Teredinibacter purpureus: one gene and its partner. The protein of the gene in region 1 interacts with the protein of each later gene in a pairwise test. Links are inferred from orthologs where the notes say so. Each region holds a gene or a part of one and is shown in the gene's direction. Other genes may lie near its edges. The genes, in order: H5647_RS11895 and grxD.

Region 1 (7,268 bases):
ATTTTGCAGAGAATCGTTTACAACTGGCATCCTGCATATAGTAGAATGCGCGCAATTTCACGCACCTGAATTCCCATGGAGTTATCTATGTATAGACGTACGAAGATTGTTAGCACCTTAGGCCCGGCCACAGATGAACCCGGAATATTAGAGAAATTAATTGTCGCGGGTGTCAACGTTGTACGTATGAACTTTTCGCACGGCAGCCCAGAAGACCATATGCGTCGTGCCAAGATGGTGAGAGAGTTGTCCATCAAGCATAATACTTATATTGCGATTTTAGGTGATCTTCAGGGGCCAAAAATCCGTGTTGCTCGTTTTGCTGAAGGCCCGATAGATTTAGAGATTGGCGCTACATTTGTTTTGGATGCGAATCTTGAACGCGATGCTGGAAACCAAAATGAAGTTGGTATTGACTATAAAGAGCTGCCAAACGATGTAAATCCTGGCGATATGCTGTTGTTGGATGATGGGCGCGTTGTCCTTAAAGTTGAATCAGTAGATGGTTCGCGAATCAATACAGAAGTTGTTGTTGGCGGAAAGCTCTCAAATAACAAGGGAATTAACCGTCAAGGTGGAGGATTATCCGCTCCGGCTTTAACGGATAAAGACCGTGCAGATATTAAGACAGCTGTAGAAATTGATGTTGATTACCTTGCCGTGTCGTTTCCGCGTAGCGCAGAAGATATGAATCTCGCTCGCCAGTTATCACGTGAAGCCGGTGGCAACATGTACATGGTCGCTAAAATTGAGCGTGCAGAAACTGTTGCCGATCACCAAATTCTAGATGACATCATTCTGGCGTCTGACGCCGTGATGGTTGCTCGTGGCGATCTGGGCGTTGAAATTGGCGATGCACAGTTAATTGGTGTGCAAAAACATATGATTCAGCGTGCTCGCACCTTGAATCGCTGTGTGATTACAGCGACCCAAATGATGGAAACTATGATTAGCAGCCCAATGCCGACTCGCGCGGAAGTATTTGACGTTGCTAATGCTGTGTTGGATGGCACCGATGCGGTAATGCTGTCAGCTGAAACTGCAGCAGGTAAATACCCTGTTGAAACGGTTGAAGCCATGGTGCGTGTTATCCGTGGTGCAGAGAAGCACCCACAAGCCGAGATACCTCCTTCTAAGCCTGAGGGTGGTTACGCGGCTATTGACCAAGCGGTTGCGTCAGCCACTATGTACACGGCTCGTGAATTACAGAAGGTACGTTGTATTGCAGCTATGACAGAGTCTGGTTCTACTCCGTTATTGATGTCTCGTTATGGTTCTCGTTTGCCTATTTTTGCTTTTTCTCGTCATGAAAAAACACTTCGACGGGCCGCATTGTTCCGTGGCGTACAGCCTGTATTATTCGATAGCGATGCTATTCCTTATACCGAGACTAACGCAGCAGCACTGAATATCTTGTGTGAGCAAGAAGGCCTAGAGGACGGTGATTTGGTTCTTATCTCTAAGGGTGACTCTGCGAATATTAACGGTGGTACTAATACACTTAAGATTTTGCAAGTAGGTACGGACGTTTCTTAGTCTTAAAAATTAGTGTAGACAGACTCTTTACTAATTAAATTAAAAAAGGCCGCTGGGTTAATCTCAGCGGCCTTTTTTGTGATATAGGAACGTTACGATTCTTTTTTATCCTCGGTTGAAGGCTCATCATCAATGTTGAGTGCTGTTTTAATCTTGGCTTCTAAAACATCCATATCGATGGGTTTAACGATATAGTCGTTAACACCTTGTTGAATGGCTTCTCTAATACGAGACGATTCGGATACCGCGGTAACCATTACAAAGTGAGCGCCCTGCAGTTTGTTGGAGGCTTTTGCTTTGCAGTGGACTTCTAACCCCGTGAGTTCAGGCATATCCCAATCACAAAGAATCAGGTCGTAGGGTGTTTTTTGCGCGTTTAATCTTATCGAAGGCTTCCATCCCGTCAGTAGCAAGGTCCGCCTGGGTCATGCCAAAATCCTGAAGCACATCTAATAGTAAGTTAGCTGAGTCGGCGTTATCTTCGGCTATGAGCACACGGGCACTAGCCATTGTGAGTTTTTTTCTAGGCGGTGGCGCTGGAGGTGCAGTTGGTTTCGCGGGTTTATTCGCGGGTGGCGGGGCGCTGGCGGCGAGTTTTTTAATGGCACTTTCGATGATCTTAATCGAGTCCATATAATCTTGCCTAGCACTAGGGTCTAGGTTCGCATCGTCGAGTGATTTGCGTAACCATGCGCGTCGCTTGGTTAGTGTTGCAACAACGAGCTTCGTTTCTGCCGAGGTCAGCATTGATTATCTACCTTAATCATTCATTACACGTAAGTAGTGAGAATAGAGAAGGCGTTGCCCCGTCAGAAATGAACCTCTAGCCGGCATTCGCCAGAGGTAAGTATAGAAAGGATACAGTGGTTCGGGGGAAGAGGTGTAAGGAATTGGCGTACTACGGCACAAAGAGGCGCTAGGCGTGATCTTTTACTCGTTTGGCGTCGCTTTGAACTTTCTCCATTACCTTGCGCATGTAAGCATAGTAATCATCGCTGAGTGTTCGATTGGTATCGCGGCGGTCTTTAGATTTCCGACGTTTTCGATGGTAAAGATCCAATGGCATTTCACTGCAAGGATCAGCGTCTAAACGGCGATCGTCCCCTTTGCGTCGGTTAACGAAAAAGATTTTGTTGTCCTTCATTAGGTCACTCGAATTGCGTTGGTTACTCACGTGATATCATTCCTATCGTATAGCACTGCACGGTCTATTTACCAGTTATTGGAGCCACTATTTTTGTAGGGTATTGGCTTTTCTGTCTGGCTGGCGTGTTTTTTTTCATTCAGTCGCTTATGTACTGCTTACTACCGTAAAGTTGGGGTGCCGGGGTGGTTTCGATCTTAAATGTCAGCATTTAGTATTGTTATATGGGATTATGAGCGGTACATAAGAATTAAATTGTATATAAAAACGTGACGCGTGTCACATTATTTTAGGGGAAAGGTTAAATATGCGCCATTCAGAGGTCATTGAACAAAAAATTAAGCAAGCGCTCTCGCCTGAAGTTTTGCATGTTGAAAATGAAAGCCACATGCATAGCGTGCCAGAAAACTCTGAAACACATTTTAAGCTCACGGTGGTTGCTCGTTGTTTTGAGGGGGTGTTGCCGGTGAAGCGGCATCAGCAGATATACGGCCTTTTAGCAGAAGAGTTGGCAAATGGCGTCCATGCGCTATCGCTTCATCTTTATACGCCACAACAATGGGCCCAAAGAGAGGGGGCTGTTCCTGTATCACCGGATTGTGCCGGTGCAAGCAAAGGTTAGTGCAGGTGCTATTGCCCTCGCAATTGGTTAGAATTGCGGCTCTTTTCCACTGCTACCCGATGTATGTAAATTATGACCCACACTGTTATCGCCGCCCTTTACAAATTTGTTGCCCTTCCCGACTTCCATGATCTACGCAATCCATTATTAAAATGTTGTGAAGAGCACAATATTAAAGGCTCTTTGCTACTGGCAGAGGAGGGAATCAATGGGACTGTTGCCGGTTCTCGAGCGGCAATAGATGCGTTACTGAGCTACTTGCGGAGCGATGTCCGTTTCGAGGGGTTATCGCATAAAGAATCCTTTGAAGAAGGTGAGCCTTTCCATCGAATGAAGGTAAAGCTTAAAAAGGAAATTGTCACTATGGGGGTTGAGGGTATCGATCCAAATGATATTGTTGGGACCTACGTGGAGCCAAAAGAATGGAACGCGCTTATTAGCGATCCTGATGTAACAGTCATTGATACACGTAATTACTATGAATATGAAATTGGAACCTTTGAGCGAGCGATTGATCCGCACACTGAAAGTTTTCGTGATTTGCCCCAATTTGTAGCCGAAAACCTCAACCCTCAGAAACACAAAAAAGTAGCTATGTTTTGTACGGGTGGAATTCGTTGTGAAAAATCAACCGCGTTTATGAAACAGCAGGGCTTCGAGGAAGTATTTCACTTAAAAGGTGGGATTTTAAAATACTTGGAAGATGTACCGAAAGAAGAAACCCTTTGGAAAGGGGAGTGTTTTGTTTTTGATAATCGTGTTGCGGTTAATCACGATTTGGAAAAAGGCATTTACGACTTGTGTCATGGTTGTCGCCACCCCATCACCGATGAGGATAAGGCATCTGAGCATTTTATTGAGGGGGTTACCTGTCCACGTTGTTATGACACTCAGACCGCTGATCAGCGAGAGAGGTTTATGGAGCGTCAAAAGCAAATTAAATTGGCCAAGCTTAGAGGCCAAGAGCATATTGGCGCAAAATCGCAGGGCAGAAAAAATACTAAACAGTAGCGAGTCAGATTAGTTCTACAAAAATAGTGGCTCTTAAAAAAATAAAAATAAGGATATGCCATGGAACTTCATTTAATCGATAGTGCGATCGTAATCGGGTACCTGGTGGTGATGATTGCCGCTGGTTCTATCGTATCGTCAAAAGCCAGTAAAAACCTAAATACCTATTTTCTGGGTGGCAACAAAATACCTTGGTATGCCCTAAGCTTGTCAAATGCCGGCGGTATGTTTGATATTGCAGGCACAATGTGGCTGGTGTATTTGGCCTTTGTTTATGGAATGAAAAGTGCGTTCATTCCTTGGTTGTGGCCGTTTTTCAATCAAATCTTTATGATGATTTATCTTGCCGTTTGGCTACGTCGCTCTAATGCAATGACGGGTGCGGAATGGATTGCCACGCGTTTTGATCAGGCATCTTCTGGTGGCAAAATGGCACACATGGTCGTGGTGTTGTTTTCAACCATCTCAATTGTAGGTTTTCTGGCCTATGGATTTGTGGGTATCGGAAAGTTTGCGGAAATTTTCTTGCCCTGGGGTTGGCACCCACATGCCTATGCCACGCTCATTACACTTGTGACAGCGGTATACGTTGTACAAGGAGGGTTAATGGGGGTGGTGTTAACGGATATTATCCAATATGTATTAATGACAGTTTCGGCCATTATTATTGCGGTTATTGCCATGAATAAAGTGTCTCCCGAAATGTTGGCGGCTGTTACGCCTGACGGTTGGGGGCAAATGCAATTTGGTTGGCATTTAGGGCTCGACTGGTCAGGTATTTTGGAATCAGTCAACACTAAAATTGAAAGTGATGGCTGGGAACTATTTACCATCTTTATTATGATGGCGCTCTTTAAAGGGCTCTGGGTAAGTATGGCCGGCCCAGTGCCAACCCAAAGTTTACAGCGAATTTTGGCCGCAAAAAGCCCTAGAGAAGCTGCGCTAATGTCGGGGGCGAGTTCTGTTATTGTCGCCATTCCTCGTTATTTAATGATCGGGGGGTTAACGGTTTTAGCGCTGGTGTTTTTCAGCGGTGAGTTAAATGAAATGGGGCCGGATATTGATTTTGAATTAATTTTACCTTTTGCAATAAGCAAATTTATTCCTGTGGGGCTTATGGGATTATTGCTGGCGGGTATGTTGTCTGCGCATATGTCGACGACCAGTTCGTTTTTGAATGTGACGCCGGCGTATATTGTGAATGATGTGTATAAAAAATACTTTCGCCCTAATGCAAGCCAGAAAACGTATATTCGCATGAGCTATCTCGTGTCAGCGATACTGGCAATTGCGAGTATTTTTGTCGGTATGGTTATTGAATCTGTCGATTCTATAACGCGTTGGATTGTGTCCGCGCTATGGGGGGGCTACGCGGCGGCGAACGTATTGAAGTGGCATTGGTGGCGATTTAACGGGCATGGCTATTTTTGGGGAATGATTGCAGGTTTATTGTTTGCGTTATTAATGCCTATATTTTCCCCCGACACGAAGGCGCTCTATGCTTACCCTGCTATTTTATTCTGTTCGCTTGCAGGATGTATTGTGGGCACATTATTAACACCAGCAGAGCCTAAGGCACTATTGATGTCGTTTTATTCTTCAGTGCGTCCGTGGGGCTTTTGGAAGCCCGTTGAGAGGTGGGTGAAGGCTGAAGATCCAGCATTTACGCCTAATCAGAATTTTCTGCGAGACATGGGGAATGTGACGGTGGGGATTGTCTGGCAGTTATCCATAATGGCGGCTCCACTCGCATTGGTTATTAAAAACTGGAGTACATTGATAGTATTATTAGTGGTGGCCAGTGTTGGGACGGTGATACTAAAATATAGTTGGTACGATAAGTTGGAGAATCAATGAAAAAAACGATAGCGCTCAACAATGATTGGACTTTTCGTCAAGTGTCTGTCGACACAAACGGCAAGGATACTCCGTGGCTAAACGCAACGGTTCCGGGGCATGTACATTTAGATTTGTTGGATAACCATGTCATTGATGATCCCTACTGGCGCGACAATGAAAAATCACAACAGTGGATAGGCGAAGTCGATTGGGAATATCAAACACATTTTAATTACGCTGATGCACTTTCCGGGAACAGCCACTATGAAATGTGTTTCGACGGTTTAGATACCTATGCCGATGTATATTTGAATGATCAGCTAATTCTGACGGCCGATAATATGTACGATGGCTGGCGTGTAAACGTAAAAGATTTTTTAGTTCATGGTAGTAATCATCTTCGTATTGTATTTCATTCTGTCATAAAAAGGACGCTGCCTTTATACCAAGAAAATGGTTTCGTTTATCCCGCTAACACCTCTCAGCCAGAACCTAAACTCAGCGTGTACTCCCGTAAGCCCGGTTATCATTTTGGTTGGGATTGGGGGCCTAGATTGGTGACTTGTGGCATTTGGCGGCCGATTTGTTTAGAGGTGTTTAGCTGTAATCGATTGTCTGATGTGCAATTTGTTCAGCACTCGCTGGATAGTACGGTGAGTGTATTGTCGTTAAATGTAGAGTTGAACGCTCCAGCAGAAAGTGAACTGTCCTTGAGCTTAATCGATGCTGACAATAGTTTTGAACCTGTTACGTTAACTATCGCCCCCAGTACCGCTGCAGCCGTTGTTCATTTTACGATAGATAACCCAAAATTTTGGTGGACGCTGGGGTTAGGGGAACAGCCTCTTTATAAATTGTCCTTATCGTTGCTAAAAGACGGCTCCGTTATAGATTCTTGGCAGCACAATGTCGGCTTGCGTACAGTGGAGTTGGTTCATGAAGATGATGAATCTGGAAAGAGTTTTTACTTTAAATTAAATGGCGAGCCGCTTTATATCAAAGGGTCTAATTGTATTCCCGCCGATTTCTTTGTGCCTAGGTTAGGGGAAATCGATTATCGAAAGATGTTAGGTTATGCCGTAGACGCTAACATGAATATGTTGCGTCTTTGGGGCG
Region 2 (7,126 bases), 1.8 Mb from region 1 along the record:
TCCACAAACGTTGCATGTCTTTGTCCAGGTTTGTTCTCTCGATTACACTTTTTGCGACGGTAGAGCACAGCTGGTGCAGTTTGAATAACGGTGGCCTTTAAAAAATGACTGCGAGAGCAGCCTATTGGCTGTTCTCGCGTAAGAAGCACATAAGGGCTTTTTGAGCGTGTAACCGGTTTTCGGCTTCATCCCATACCACGGAAATAGAGGTATCCTCCATCAGTTCATGGCTAACCTCTTCACCGCGATGGGCCGGTAAGCAATGCATGAATACAGCATCTGACTTGGCCAAGGACATAAGCTCATGGTTGACTTGGTAGCCCGTAAACTCACCTTCTCGAGCTTGCTGCTCTTCTTCTTGCCCCATGCTCGCCCACACATCGGTTACCACCCAGTCCGCATCTTTAACGGCCTCTTTAGGGTCTTGTATTATCGTAACGCGATCGGCATTTGCTTGTACGAGTTCAGGGGAGGGCTCATAACCTTCGGGGCATGCAATGCGCAGTTCAAAATCGCATAGGCGCGCCGCGTTTATATACGAGTGACACATATTATTGCCATCGCCAATCCACGTCACAATTTTGCCTTTTGGGCTGCCACGGTGCTCAACGTAAGTTTGGATATCGGCTAATAGCTGACAAGGGTGATAGCTATCGGTGAGCGCATTAATAACTGGGACTTTAGAGTACTGAGCAAAGCGCTCTATTTTTTCGTGTTCGAAAGTTCGAATCATAATCATATCGACCATTCGCGAGAGCACGCGCGCAGAGTCTTCGATAGGTTCTCCTCGGCCCAGTTGCGTATCGCGTGGTGATAAGAAAATAGCGCTGCCGCCGAATTGGGTCATGCCCGCCTCAAAGGATACTCGGGTGCGCGTAGAGGATTTTTCAAAAATCATACCTAGCACTTGGTTTTTAAAGGGTTCGTAGAGAGTTCCTTCTTTTAGCGCGGCTTTTTGTTGAATAGCGGTGTCTATGATGGAAGAAAGTTCGTCTGACGATAAATCGAGTAACGTTAAAAAATGTCGAATAGCCATAATGATTAAAACTCTTCAATGAGTTTGGCCACTGTATCTACAATGGTCTGAGCTTGCTCATTGGATATAATAAGTGGAGGTAAGAGGCGAATGGTGTTGCCGGCGGTAACGTTTAAGAGTACGTTCTGTGCTTTGGCAAGCTCAACGAGTTCGGCGCAATCACGATGGAGTTCAATGCCTATCATGAGGCCTTTACCGCGAATGTTTTTGACTTTTTCAGACGACGCTAATTTAGCGTTAAATGCTTCCAAAAAGAAAATGCCGAGCGCCGCTGCGCGCTCAATAAGGTTTTCGTTAACGAGAGTTTGTGTTGCCGCTAAGGCGGCGTTGCACACGAGAGGGTTACCACCAAAAGTAGAGCCGTGATTGCCCGGTTGTAAAATCTCAGCCGCTTTTCCTTTTGCTATGCAGGCCCCTATGGGCACGCCATTCCCCAGTCCTTTTGCCGTCGTGACAACATCGGGCAATATACCGTTATGTTGATAGGCGAAAAATTTTCCGGTGCGACCATTACCCGTTTGGATTTCATCCAAAATTAAGAGCCAGTCATTATCGTCACACAACGTTCTTAATTGATTCAAATAATCATCGGCGGGCACATTAACGCCGCCTTCTCCTTGAACTGGCTCAACCATAATCGCGACAGTGTTGGCGGTTGCTGCGCACTTAATTGCATCAATATCATTATAAACCACGTGAGTAAAACCGCTGACTAAAGGTTCGAAGCCGGCTTTGATTTTGGGGTTTCCGGTCGCGGATAGTGTCGCCATTGTGCGGCCATGGAAACTGTTTTCAGCGGTAATGACTTCCGGTTCCCCAATACCTTTTTGTTGGCCAAATTTACGAGCAATTTTTAACGCCGCTTCATTGGCTTCTGCACCCGAGTTGGAGAAAAATACTTTTTCCATGCCGGATAGCGTCACCAATAATTGGCCAAGTGCTTGTTGTGGCTCAATTAAGAATAGATTGGAGCAGTGCACCAATTTTTCGGCTTGTTCTGTAATAGCCTTGGTTACGGCTGGGTGATTATAGCCGAGGCCGCAAACAGCGATTCCAGAAAGTGCGTCCAAATAGCGGTTGCCCTCACTGTCCCACAAATAAGCACCCTCTCCTTTGATGAGGGTGGTTGTTCTTTCACCATATGTGTTCATAAGTGCGGACGCCGACATTTTGATACTCTCCAAAAACAAAACAGGCAGCGAAAGCTGCCTGAGTAAACGATCATTCTATAAACAAACACGCCATTTGTAAAATGATGATGACAGTGTATTTTTACGTGTTTAGGGTTAGATGCACGTTAAACAAAAAGGCAACACAAAGGGGAGAGGTTTAATCGATAAGTTGCGCGTGTTTTTTGTTCAAAGGCGCTTCATCGGGTTGGGTCCGTATGGTGAGAGCATAGTGGGAAATACTCGGCCTAATGTAACCGATTAGCCTTGCGCCATATTAATGGAGTGTAAGCATGGTGAGCATAAAAAGAAACTAACCGAATAGCGTTGATAGGCTGGAGTGAGTCGAGGTTGTGCCTATGCGACGAGCCGCTTAGCCGGCCAATTAGCAGTGGGAACCGCTCGGAGCCTGAGGTACAATACCTGACTAATTTCGTCGGTTAATGTAATAGAGGTCACACACCCATGGACGTCATGGAAACCATCAAAGGTCAGATTGAATCAAACGATATCATTTTATATATGAAAGGCTCTCCGAATGCACCGCAGTGTGGTTTTTCGATGAAAGCCTCTCAGGCGGTAATGGCTTGTGGTAAGCGATTTGCTTATGTCGATATCCTCTCGAATCCAGAAATTCGCCAAAACCTCCCTAAATATGCCAATTGGCCGACATTCCCGCAGTTGTGGGTGAAGGGCGAACTCGTTGGCGGCTGCGATATTATTCTCGAAATGCACGAAACGGGTGAATTAAAACCCATTATCGAAGCCGCAGCGCCCGATCCAGAAGACGACGCCGAATCTTAACGGTTCTTCAAGGTACGCCGTATTCATTCATAAATATTAATCGAAATATGCGGCTGTAGCCTTAGTTGCTCATTGTTCAGCCTGTGCTATCTGCGCAGGCTCATTCTCTGTTCCTTCCCTTTCTCTGCGCTATACTTTTTGCAATATTTTCCCGTTAAATTGAGGTAATACTAATCATCATGGCGATTTCTCGACGACAATTTTTTCTTCAGGCTACGGCGGCGTACGCTGCACTCCACTCCATTAAAGCGAATGCGTTGTCTACCGCGTTGGCTGAAACGGGGTTGAAGGATTTATATAAAGACGATTTCTATCTAGGGACGGCGATTGGAGCAAGTAAGCTCAAGGCCGGATCGCCTGACTTCTTAAAATTGGTGAGCCGAGAATTTAACGCGATTACGATGGAAAACGACATGAAATGGGAGCGTGTTAATCCTACCCCGGGGCAGTGGGAGTGGGATCTTCCCGATAAGTTTATGGCGTTCGGTGAACAACACGAAATGTATCGGCTGGGCCATGTATTGGTTTGGCATTCTCAGGTGCCGAGCTGGGTGTTTGAAAACGGCAAAGGAAAACCCGCAAGTCGAAAGGAATTGTTGGCGCGGATGAAAAACCACATCAATACCCTCGCAGGGCGTTATGCCGGCCAAATGAATGCCTGGGATGTCGTTAACGAGGCCGTTGATGAAGACAAGGGGTGGCGTAAGAGCCCTTGGTTCAACATTATCGGCGAAGATTTTATGGACTACGCCTTTAATTTTGCGCACGAGACGGATCCTAAAGCGCATTTACTTTACAACGATTACAATATGCAAAACCCTGCGAAACGTGAGTTTGTAGTGGACTATATCCGCAAGGCTAAAAAACGGGGCGTACCAATACAGGGCATTGGGTTGCAGGGGCATGTGGGGTTAGGTTTTCCCGATATCAAGGAGTTTGAAGCGAGTATTGAGGCCTATGCGGCAGAGGGTATGCGTGTTCATGTTACGGAGTTTGATGTTGACGTATTGCCTGTGGCATGGGAATTTATGGGTGCCGAAATATCCACAAATTTTGAATACTCAGATGAGTTAAACCCTTATGCGAAAGGCATGCCCGCCGCAATAGAACAGCAACTTAACGACCGATATGTTGAGTTTTTTAAATTATTTCTCAAGCATCGGGACAAAATTGAGCGAATTACGCTTTGGGGCACTGGCGATGGAGAATCATGGAAAAATGATTTCCCTGTTATTGGCCGTACTAACTACCCGTTGCTATTTGACCGAGAATACAAGCGTAAAGCCTGTTATAACGCCGTCGCTGCATTAAAACAAGGGTGAACACACCTTTTTAACGCGTTAATGTATTTACAAGAATAGTCGCCAAACCGGAGCAGTCTTTTTCTCCGGTTTTTTTTGGCCGCTATTTTAGTAGGCTTTTATGTGGCCGAGCATCACGGTTAACGTGTGCATTCTTTGTGGGCGGCGCGGCCACGCGGTATGTCTTTGTTTAGAATTAACTAGCGCTATTGAATGAAAAATGATGTGCGCCAGTTAGCATGCTAGACAATATTTGAATGTCCGTTTATTCTCTTTGCGTCAATAAGGAGGTGGATATGTCGCAGGTATTTCTCAGTTATTCTCGTAAGAATTTAGAAGACGTTTTAAGGATACGCCAAGCTTTGGAGCGACGCGGAATCGATGTATGGATTGACCAAGATGATATTGGTACCGGTTCTCGTTGGGACGTTCAAATCGAAGAGGGTATTCAGAAAAGTCGAGTTGTTGTTGTTATTTTGTCTGACGCTTCCGTCGCGTCCTCAAATGTTGGAGACGAATGGAGTTTTGCGATAGAAAACGATAAGCATATTATTCCCGTGTTGTTGCATGAATGTAATGTCCCCATGCGTATTGCGAGTTTACAGCGCATTGAGTTTACGGATAGTTTTGAAAAGGGAATAGGGCGTTTGGTTGAATCTATTCTCGATGACAAGACCGTGGCACGCAAAGCAGAGAAACGACGTCGTTCATTTCAGCCACACAAGGTATTGGCGTTGGCCAAAGTTGCTGCGCTCATAGCGATAGTGCTGGGTGGAGGTTATGGCGGGTACACTACCTATCAAAACCATTGGTCTCACGTTGTGTTAGATGAAGCGTTGATAGGTCAGCCGCGCGAAATTGTTGAGTCTAAACTCAGCGATCAGTTTGTGTCCGTAGACATGATTTATATTGAGCATGTCGCGGGTAAAGCCGGTACTGTGTTTAAACTGACGCCTGCGGCAAACACATCGATTAAGCGTTTTAGTGATGTAGCTTTGCATGTCGTGGCCAATAAAATTGAAGTGCCCAATGTTATGAGTCAAACGGAAGCGCAAGCGGTGGAACAGTTAGAAGCGCTAGGGTTAGTGGTGAGCCTTAGTCGCGAAGCGAATGCTGATGTTGAGGTGGGGCATGTCTTTAGTATGAGCCCTGAGAGCGGCAGCACGCTTACCATGGGAGCCAAAATAGAAATAATAATCGCTGAGCAAGGCGGTTGGATCTATCTCGAAAAAGGACGTGTGGGTGAAATAGTCACTCTAGACAGCGGCTTCAAACTACGCAGAACAACTGACTCTTCTACGGATAACAATATTGTTGATCGTTTAAGGAAGGGGACCCCAGTTAAAATTGATGAGGCCTTTGAAAATGGATGGCGTCGTGTTCGTGTGATCAACGCAGCCGACGTGTAAGACACTCTTCCATACGTCTCTTCTACGTTTTAGGTGTTGGGCTACTGCTTTTTAAGAGTACGTAGCCATTCGCTCCCCGCTCACTTTATTCTGTTCTGCTTGCACCGGCATTGAATTTTCCCGTTATCCCCGTTTATAGTGTCCCAATCCTTTTGCCCGTCGTTTTTGAGACAGGTAAACACCTTAATTCTTGTAGGGAGTGCTTTGTGGAAGCAGCGGTTAACGTTATTAATTCGATCATTTGGAGCCGGGCTTTAATTTATTTATGCTTAGGCGCAGGCCTGTTTTACTCCATCCTTACGCGCTTCGTGCAAGTACGACTATTTTCTGAAATGTGGGCATTACTACTGTCGGGCAAAAGCTCGGCGCAGGGCATTTCGTCTTTTCAGGCCTTAACTGTATCGCTTTCGGGGAGAGTGGGTACCGGTAATATCGCCGGTGTTGCGGCCGCTATTGGGTTTGGTGGCCCAGGAGCCATTTTTTGGATGTGGGTTGTGGCGTTTTTGGGGGCTGCTACTGCTTTCGCAGAATCGACGCTTGCCCAAATTTATAAAGAGGAGCATGGCGGCCAGTATCGTGGCGGCCCTGCATTTTATATCGAAAAAGCCATGGGACAAAAATGGTACGCATGGATATTCGCGGTGTCGACAATCATTGCCTGTGGGTTTCTATTGCCCGGCGTACAAGCGAACAGCATTAGTAAAGCGGCAGCAATGGCCTTTGGCTCAGGTGATATCATTCAAACCAGTTTTGGTGCGTTAAGCCAAGCGCAAATTATTAGCGGTACCGTTGTTGTGTTGGCATTAGGGTTTATTATTTTCGGTGGAGTTAAACGCATTGCGCATTTTGCGCAGGTGGTTGTTCCCTTTATGGCACTTGCCTATATTTTAATTGCGTTAGTGGTCGTATTTTTAAATATAAGTGAGTTACCGCGTATTATAGGAATGATATTGGGAGATGCCTTTACTCCCATGGCGGGTGTTGGTGCCGCGATTGGGTGGGGGGTAAAACGGGGTGTCTACTCCAATGAGGCCGGACAAGGTACAGGGCCACATGCGGCTGCAGCGGCAGAAGTGCAACACCCAGCGCAGCAGGGTTTGGTACAGGCTTTTTCAGTGTACTTTGATACGCTTTTTATCTGCACCGCTACGGCTTTTATGATTCTTATTACGGGTGCTTACAATGTACACGGTGACGGCGCACTTCTTATTCAAAATATAGGCGCGGATATACCGGCGAACGGCCCTGCGTTTACTCAAATGGCGATTGAGAGTGTGATGCCCGGTGTTGGCAATCCGTTTGTTGCTATAGCCTTATTTTTCTTCTCGTTTACCACAATATTGGCGTACTACTACATTGCAGAGACAAACGTTGCCTATGTTAACCGCGTGTTTCATATTCCGGGGT

What was found.
Region 2: the proteins of H5647_RS11895 (region 1) and grxD interact in binary tests that used the Escherichia coli proteins (3 or more experiments, as listed by UniProt). The link is inferred for Teredinibacter purpureus from one-to-one orthologs.

The regions. Positions count from the first base shown.
Region 1 is NZ_CP060092.1:2,715,178-2,722,445, forward strand. The notes cover bases 1,676-4,644. They hold H5647_RS11895 (BolA family protein), read left to right. Parts: upstream 1,676-2,987; coding sequence 2,988-3,302; downstream 3,303-4,644. Other genes in these bases: H5647_RS22160 (response regulator), read right to left, coding at 1,676-1,868; H5647_RS22165 (response regulator), read right to left, coding at 1,876-2,283; H5647_RS11890 (hypothetical protein), read right to left, coding at 2,453-2,710; trhO (oxygen-dependent tRNA uridine(34) hydroxylase TrhO), read left to right, coding at 3,375-4,313; H5647_RS11905 (sodium:solute symporter family protein), read left to right, coding at 4,374-4,644. Also shown: pyk (pyruvate kinase), read left to right, coding at 88-1,536; more of H5647_RS22160, read right to left, coding at 1,629-1,675; more of H5647_RS11905, read left to right, coding at 4,645-6,170; H5647_RS11910 (beta-mannosidase), read left to right, coding at 6,167-7,268. UniProt on the Escherichia coli protein: Transcriptional regulator that plays an important role in general stress response. Has many effects on cell morphology, cell growth and cell division. Acts by regulating the transcription of many genes, including dacA (PBP-5), dacC (PBP-6), ampC and mreB.
Region 2 is NZ_CP060092.1:4,513,246-4,520,371, reverse strand. Bases 1,513-4,339 are described here. They hold grxD (Grx4 family monothiol glutaredoxin), read left to right. Parts: upstream 1,513-2,670; coding sequence 2,671-3,009; downstream 3,010-4,339. Other genes in these bases: H5647_RS20145 (endo-1,4-beta-xylanase), read left to right, coding at 3,189-4,331; H5647_RS20155 (acetylornithine transaminase), read right to left, coding at 1,513-2,205. Also shown: H5647_RS20165 (hypothetical protein), read left to right, coding at 1-88; argF (ornithine carbamoyltransferase), read right to left, coding at 122-1,036; more of H5647_RS20155, read right to left, coding at 1,042-1,512; H5647_RS20140 (toll/interleukin-1 receptor domain-containing protein), read left to right, coding at 4,607-5,719; H5647_RS20135 (alanine/glycine:cation symporter family protein), read left to right, coding at 5,926-7,126. UniProt on the Escherichia coli protein: Monothiol glutaredoxin involved in the biogenesis of iron-sulfur clusters.